Variovorax paradoxus: one gene and its partner. The protein of the gene in region 1 interacts with the protein of each later gene in a pairwise test. Links are inferred from orthologs where the notes say so. Each region holds a gene or a part of one and is shown on either strand. Other genes may lie near its edges.

Region 1 (3,302 bases):
CAATTTGCCAGGCACCGCGGCGCACGGCCGGCGGAACGGCGGAAGCGGTGCGGGTGGCAGGCGACAGGGAAGCGAGCGATTCGTTGGTGCAGACGGCGGTGGACATGATGAAACTCCTTGGACTTGGCCGAAGTGCGATGACACGGAGGGAGGCAATGGCGCAGTTCGGGAATGAATGATCGTTCTTGCCCTGTTGGCAGTCCAATGAAAACGAAGTAGCCTACTGATTCCGAATCCGCATCAATCGACCGATGCGCCTACTTCCGTATCCATGCAGCATTCGCAAACCCATCTACGCTCCCGCCCCATCTCCGCCGGGCATCTGCGGGCTTTCGAGGCCGTGGCGCGGCACCTCAACTTCCGCGCCGCGGCGGAAGAAATGGCGCTTACGCAGTCCGCGGTCAGCCGCCAGATCCAGTCGCTCGAGGAAGAAGTGGGCGTGGCGCTGTTCCTGCGCCATACCCGGGCGGTCGAGCTCACGAGCGCCGGGGCGCAGCTGCTGCTTGCGGTGCAGCAGTCGCTGCCGCGCATCGATACGGCCGTGCGCCAGATCCGCCAGAGCGCGGGGCGCAAGAGCGTTTCGCTCACCACTTTTGCGTCTTTTGCATCGATGTGGCTCATTCCGCGGCTCGAGGCCTTCCAGCGCGACAACCCCGAAATCGACATCCGCATCGATGCCAGCGACGTGGCGGTCGACCTCGATGTGGCCGACGTCGACATCGCCCTGCGCTACGGCCCGCGCGAAGCCATGCCGGCCACGGCCGTGCGCCTGTTCGGCGAAACGCTCACGCCGGTGGCGAGCCCCTGGCTCCTGAAAAGCAGCCCGCCCATCAGGACACCCGCCGACATTGCCGGCTTCACGCTGATCGAGGCCGGCGATGCGCATCGCACGCACCTCGAATGGCTGACCTGGCGGCGCTGGTTCGAAGTCAACGGGCTGGAGCGGGCGCAGCCCAAGCGCTGGCTCTACTTCAACTATGCCTACCAGATGGTGCAGGCCGCGCTCACCGGCCAGGGCGTGACGCTGGCGCGCAGCTCGCTCATCGCCGAAAGCCTGGCCAACGGCGACCTGGTCGAGGTGCTGCCGCAGCACCGCATGGATTCACCGATGGGCTACTGGCTCATCGCCGGGCCGCGCAATGCGCTGCGGCCGGAAATCAGGGCCTTCTGGGACTGGCTCCAGGCCCAGGCCATCACCACGCGCGAGACCATCGGCGAGGTGCCCGACCCGGACACGGTGGACAACATCGACTGAACGATCCGCCAGAGAGAGGTGGCCGCCGCCGGGCCGCCCCAAGGCGGGCCACGCCTCCCCCTCGGGCGGGGGGTGGAGTTACACGAAGTGAAAAGCCGGGGGGCTCAGGAAGTTGGCCAGACGACGCCGTTGTCGTTGAGGATTGCGTCCAGCGGCAGGTCGTGCGCCTCGGGTTCGTAGTCTTCGAGGAAACCGTTGGTAAAGCCCAGACCTACGGTGAAGGGGCGCGGCTCCAGCGCGGCCAGCGTGCGGTCGTAAAAGCCGCCGCCGTAGCCCAGCCGATAACCGCCTGCGCTGTAGCCCACGCAGGGCACGAACAGCAGCGTGGGCACGATGAGTTCGGTGTCCTTGGGCTTGGGAATGCCGTAGGCGTCTTCTTCCATCTGGCAACCGGGGTACCAGGCGTGAAAGGTCAGCGTCTTGTGCACCTTGTTCATCACCGGCAGCCCGATGCGGCGACGCTGCGTCTCCTCCATCAGCTCGCCGTCTTCTTTCCAGCGATGCAAGGCGGGCAGCGGGTCGAATTCGCCCTTGATCGGCCAGTAGGCGCCAATCACGGTGTCGGGCCGGCCGACCAGCCAGATCCGCATCACACGCTGCAGAAGGTCGGCCCTGGCAAGGCGGTCGGGCAGGGCCAGGCGTTGCTCGATCAGTGCTTTTCGCAGCTGATCCTTGAGAAAACTCACGGTCGCCGAGGTGTCGGCATCCTTTGACTTGTCCATAATCCCCCGATGCAGTTCCCAAGCATTTTGGCATCCATGCGCCATCGCCCGCACCGTGCAGCGCACGCAGTCGTTTTTTCCGCCGTTCTGGCCGCCGCCGCACTGCTTTTGCAGCAGCCCGCCGTGGCGCAGACCAACAGCAACGACGACGTGCTCATCCAGATGAAGCAGGCGTTCCAGCGCGGCGACAAGGGCCGCCTTGCCGCCCTGCTGCCGCAGGCGCGCGGCCATGCGCTCGAACCTTGGGCCGCCTACTGGGAACTCAAGGCCCGCCTCCAGGAAGCCGCGCCGAACGAGGTGCAGGACTTCTTCGCCCGCTACCCCGGCACCTACCAGGAAGACCGGCTGCGCAACGACTGGCTGCTGCTGCTGGGGCAGCGCCGCGACTGGGACGGCTTCTCCTCCGCCGTGGCCGGTTTCCGCATGGGCGACGACCCGCAGGTGCGCTGCTACGCGGTGCTGGTCGAGTCGCTGCGCTCCGGCAGCGCCACGCAGGCCCAGGCCGACGAAGTGCGCCGCAGCTGGTTCGCCCAGAAAGAGGCGGACGACGGCTGCCTCACCGCCGCCGACCGCATGGTCGCGGCCCGCCTGATGTCGACCAACGACGCCTGGAAGAAGGCGCGCCTGGCGATGGAGGCGAACCGTCCGCAAGCTGCGCGCGGCGCCGTGACCATCGCCGCGCCCGATGCACTGCCGCTGTTCGAAGAACTCAACGCCAGCGCGGCCAAGTTCCTGACCGGCCGCGCCTTCGTTGCGGCCAAGTCGCGCAAGGAACTGGTGGTGCTCGCGCTCATCAAGATCGCGATGGCCGACCCGGAACAGGCCGCATCCCAACTCGACAGCAAGTGGGGCCCGATGCTTTCCGCCGAAGAGCGCAATTGGCTCTGGGGCACCATCGGCCGGCAAGCCGCCAGCAAGCTTTCGCCGCTGGCCGGAAGCTACTTCGCCAACGTCACGAAGAACGGCGACCTGACCGACGACATGCTCGGCTGGCGCGTGCGCGCCGCGCTGCGCTCCGGTCAATGGAAGGAAGTGGCACCCGCCATCAACGCGATGAGCGAAACGGCGCAGCTGGAGCCGACCTGGGTCTACTGGAAGGCGCGCGCACTCAGCACCGCGGGGGGCGACGAGCGCCGCGCCGATGCACGCGAGCTCTACCAGAGCATTGCCGGCACGCGCGGCTTCTACGAGATGCTGGCGCTCGAAGAGCTCGGCCAGCGCACCGTCGTGCCCACCAAGCCCGCACCGCTGACGCCCGAAGAAAAGGCCGCGGCCCGCGGCAACATCGGCCTGAACCGCGGCCTCTACGCCATTGCCATCGGCTT
Region 2 (3,086 bases), 2.4 Mb from region 1 along the record:
GTTGATCGCAATGGCGCGGCGGAAGCTGTCCTCGGCCATGCCGGCGTCCTCGAGCCGCATGTAGATGAGGCCCCGCAGGCTGTACGCGTCCGCATAGTTGGGATCGGCCACCAGGGCCTGCTTGATCTCGTCGAGCGCTACGGTGGTCTGGCCGTGTTCGAAGTAGCCCGAGGCGAGCTCCATGCGCAGGCGCGCGCGGCGCTGGCGGCTGGTTTCGTCGGACTCGGTCACGATCTCGGCACCCTTGGCCGAGCTGGTGTCGGCCAGGCTGGTGGTGGTGGTTCGCGTATTGACGCAGCCCGCGAGCAGAACAGCCAGAGATGCCACGGCGACACCGGTAAAGCTCGCGGCCAGCAGCCGCCGTGCGCTCGCGGTCGTCATCGAAAAGGCCATGCTCATTAGGTCAGTGCTCCTGGGAGACGGTGGGGGTCTTGCGAACCGGGTGCAAAACGATGGTGCGCTCCGACACGCGGCGCTGGGCCATGCGTTCGGCCGCGCGGGTTCGGTCCTTGACGTCGCCGGCCAGCTGTCCGCAGGCCGCATCGATGTCGTCGCCGCGCGTCTTGCGCACGGTGGTCACGAGGCCGGCCTCGCTCAGCGTCTTGGCAAATGCCAGCACGCGCGGCTGCGGCGAACGCAGCAGACCCGAGGCCGGAAACGGATTGAACGGAATCAGGTTGAACTTGCACGACACGCCATGGGTGCGGACGAGTTCCACCAGCTGCCGCGCATGCTCGGGCTGGTCGTTGACGCCGTCGAGCATGCAGTACTCGAAGGTGATGAAGTCGCGCGGCGCATGCGCCAGGTAGCGCTTGCAGGCCTCGAGCAGTTCGGCGATGGGGTACTTGCGATTGAGCGGCACGAGGTCGTCGCGCAGCGCATCGTTGGGCGCGTGCAGCGACACCGCCATGGCCACCGGGCAATCGGCGCCCAGGCGGTCGATCATCGGCACCACGCCGGAGGTCGACACGGTTACGCGGCGGCGCGACAGCCCATAGGCGTTGTCATCGAGCATGGTGCGCAGCGCGGGCACCAGCGCCGTGTAGTTCTGCAGCGGCTCGCCCATGCCCATCATCACCACGTTGGAAATGACGCGCTCGTCGCGTTTCAGATGCTTGCGCAGGAAGTGTTCGGCAAACCACAGCTGGGCGACGATTTCGCCCGTGCTCAGGTTGCGGCTGAAGCCCTGATGCCCGGTGGAGCAGAAGCGGCACCCCACCGCGCAGCCGGCTTGAGACGACACGCACAACGTGCCGCGGTCGTCTTCGGGAATGAATACGGCTTCGACGGCATTGCCATCGCCGACGTCGAACAGCCACTTGATCGTGCCGTCCTTGGATTCGTGCTGCGTGAGGACCGAAAGGGCCTCGACGCGAGCGGTGGTGGCGAGCTTTTCGCGCAGCGACTTGGCCAGATCGGTCATCTGGGCGAAGTCGCTGGCGCCACGCTGGTGGATCCAGCGGAACAGCTGCGTGGCGCGGAATCGCTTCTCGCCGAGCTTTTCGCAGAACGCAGCCAGCCCCTCGAGATCGAATTCGAGCAGGTTGGCCGTGGTCATGAAATCAGCGGGATATGGCTTCAGCGTGCGTAGACGTTGAGGCCGGCGAAGAAGAAAGCGACTTCGTTCGCTGCGGTTTCGGCGGCGTCCGAACCGTGCACGGCGTTGGCGTCGATGCTGTCGGCGAAGTCGGCGCGGATGGTGCCGGCGGCTGCCTTCTTCGGGTCCGTGGCGCCCATCAGGTCGCGGTTCTTGGCGATGGCGTTCTCGCCTTCGAGCACTTGCACGAACACGGGGCCGGAGATCATGAACTCGACCAGGTCCTTGAAGAACGGACGTTCCTTGTGGACCGAGTAGAACTGCTCGGCTTCGTTGCGCGACAGATGCACCAGCTTGGCGGCGACGACCTTGAGGCCGGCAGCTTCGAAGCGGGAAACGATCTTGCCGATGACGTTCTTGGCAACGGCGTCGGGCTTGATGATGGAGAGGGTACGTTCGATGGCCATTGAAATGCTTCCTGAGCTTTGATTTTGAAGTGGTTTGTCACACCTGCAACAAATATGTTGCACCGTAAGTCGACAAAGCCTCTGATTTTAACCGGCGCGGCCCCCGGGGTTGGTGAAAACCCCGCGAAAGGCTGCGCCGGGCGGCTGGCTTTCAGCGCCCGCGGCGCCGATTTCCGCCTGGGCCGCCCTGGCCGCCGCCGAAGCCGCCCCCGGCCGGACCACCGCCGCGGCGCCCCGGCCCCTGGCGCTGCTCTTTCCGCTGGCGCGAAAAGCTGTCGGCGCCGATGTAGCCGAGCGAGGTCTTCATCGGATCGGGCTGGTTCGCGCCGCTTGGCGGACGTTCCTCACCTTGGCGATTGCCGCCACGGTTGTTGTTGTTGCCGCGGCGCCCCTGCGGCGGCGCGCCTGCATTGCCGCCACCCGCGTTGCCTCCGCCGCCTCGGTTGCCCCGCCCCCCGCGCTCGCCGCGCGGCGGCCGGCCGTCGCCCAGCGGATTCGGAATGGGTGCCTCACGGCCTTCGTCGCGTGGATCGCGCGTGTCGCGCGGCGCTTGCCCGCCGCCACCGCCGCCGGCGTTGCGGTTGCCGCGGCGCTTCTTGTTGCGTCCGTTCCGGCCGCCGCCGGCGCCCTCCTGCCCCCCGGGACCGCGTTGTTGCTGCTGCGGACGCGGTGCGCCGCCGCCCGAGGCCTGGAACAGCGCGCTGATGTCACGCTCGTCGAGTTCCATCCAGGCGCCGCGCTTCAGTCCGCGCGGCAACACCATGGCGCCGTAGCGGATGCGGATCAGGCGGCTGACCGCGTGGCCCACCGATTCGAACAGCCGCCGCACTTCACGGTTGCGGCCTTCGGAAATGGTGACGCGGTACCAGCAGTTCGAGCCTTCGCCGCCGCCCTCTTCGATGGTGCCGAACTGGGCCATGCCGTCTTCGAGGCGCACGCCTTCGAGCAGCTTCTTCTTTTCTTCGGCGCTGAGCGCACCCAGCACGCGCACGGCGTATTCGCGCTCCAGCCCGAAGCGGGGGTGCATCAGCTGGTTGGCCAGGTCGCCGGAGCTGCTGAACAGCAGCAGGCCTTCGGTGTTC

The links.
Region 2: the proteins of QFZ42_RS20390 (region 1) and ndk interact in binary tests that used the Escherichia coli proteins (3 or more experiments, as listed by UniProt). The link is inferred for Variovorax paradoxus from one-to-one orthologs.

Annotation. Positions count from the first base shown.
Region 1 is NZ_JAUSXG010000001.1:4,241,622-4,244,923, forward strand. The notes cover bases 169-3,159. They hold QFZ42_RS20390 (5-formyltetrahydrofolate cyclo-ligase), read right to left. Parts: upstream 1,978-3,159; coding sequence 1,360-1,977; downstream 169-1,359. Other genes in these bases: QFZ42_RS20385 (LysR substrate-binding domain-containing protein), read left to right, coding at 272-1,255; QFZ42_RS20395 (lytic transglycosylase domain-containing protein), read left to right, coding at 2,014-3,159. Outside these bases: QFZ42_RS20380 (DUF2917 domain-containing protein), read right to left, coding at 1-106; more of QFZ42_RS20395, read left to right, coding at 3,160-3,302. UniProt on the Escherichia coli protein: Involved in the removal of 5-formyltetrahydrofolate.
Region 2 is NZ_JAUSXG010000001.1:1,826,925-1,830,010, reverse strand. The notes cover bases 292-3,066. They hold ndk (nucleoside-diphosphate kinase), read right to left. Parts: upstream 2,005-3,066; coding sequence 1,579-2,004; downstream 292-1,578. Other genes in these bases: QFZ42_RS08440 (pseudouridine synthase), read right to left, coding at 2,156-3,066; rlmN (23S rRNA (adenine(2503)-C(2))-methyltransferase RlmN), read right to left, coding at 404-1,558; pilW (type IV pilus biogenesis/stability protein PilW), read right to left, coding at 292-399. Outside these bases: more of pilW, read right to left, coding at 1-291; more of QFZ42_RS08440, read right to left, coding at 3,067-3,086. UniProt on the Escherichia coli protein: Major role in the synthesis of nucleoside triphosphates other than ATP. The ATP gamma phosphate is transferred to the NDP beta phosphate via a ping-pong mechanism, using a phosphorylated active-site intermediate.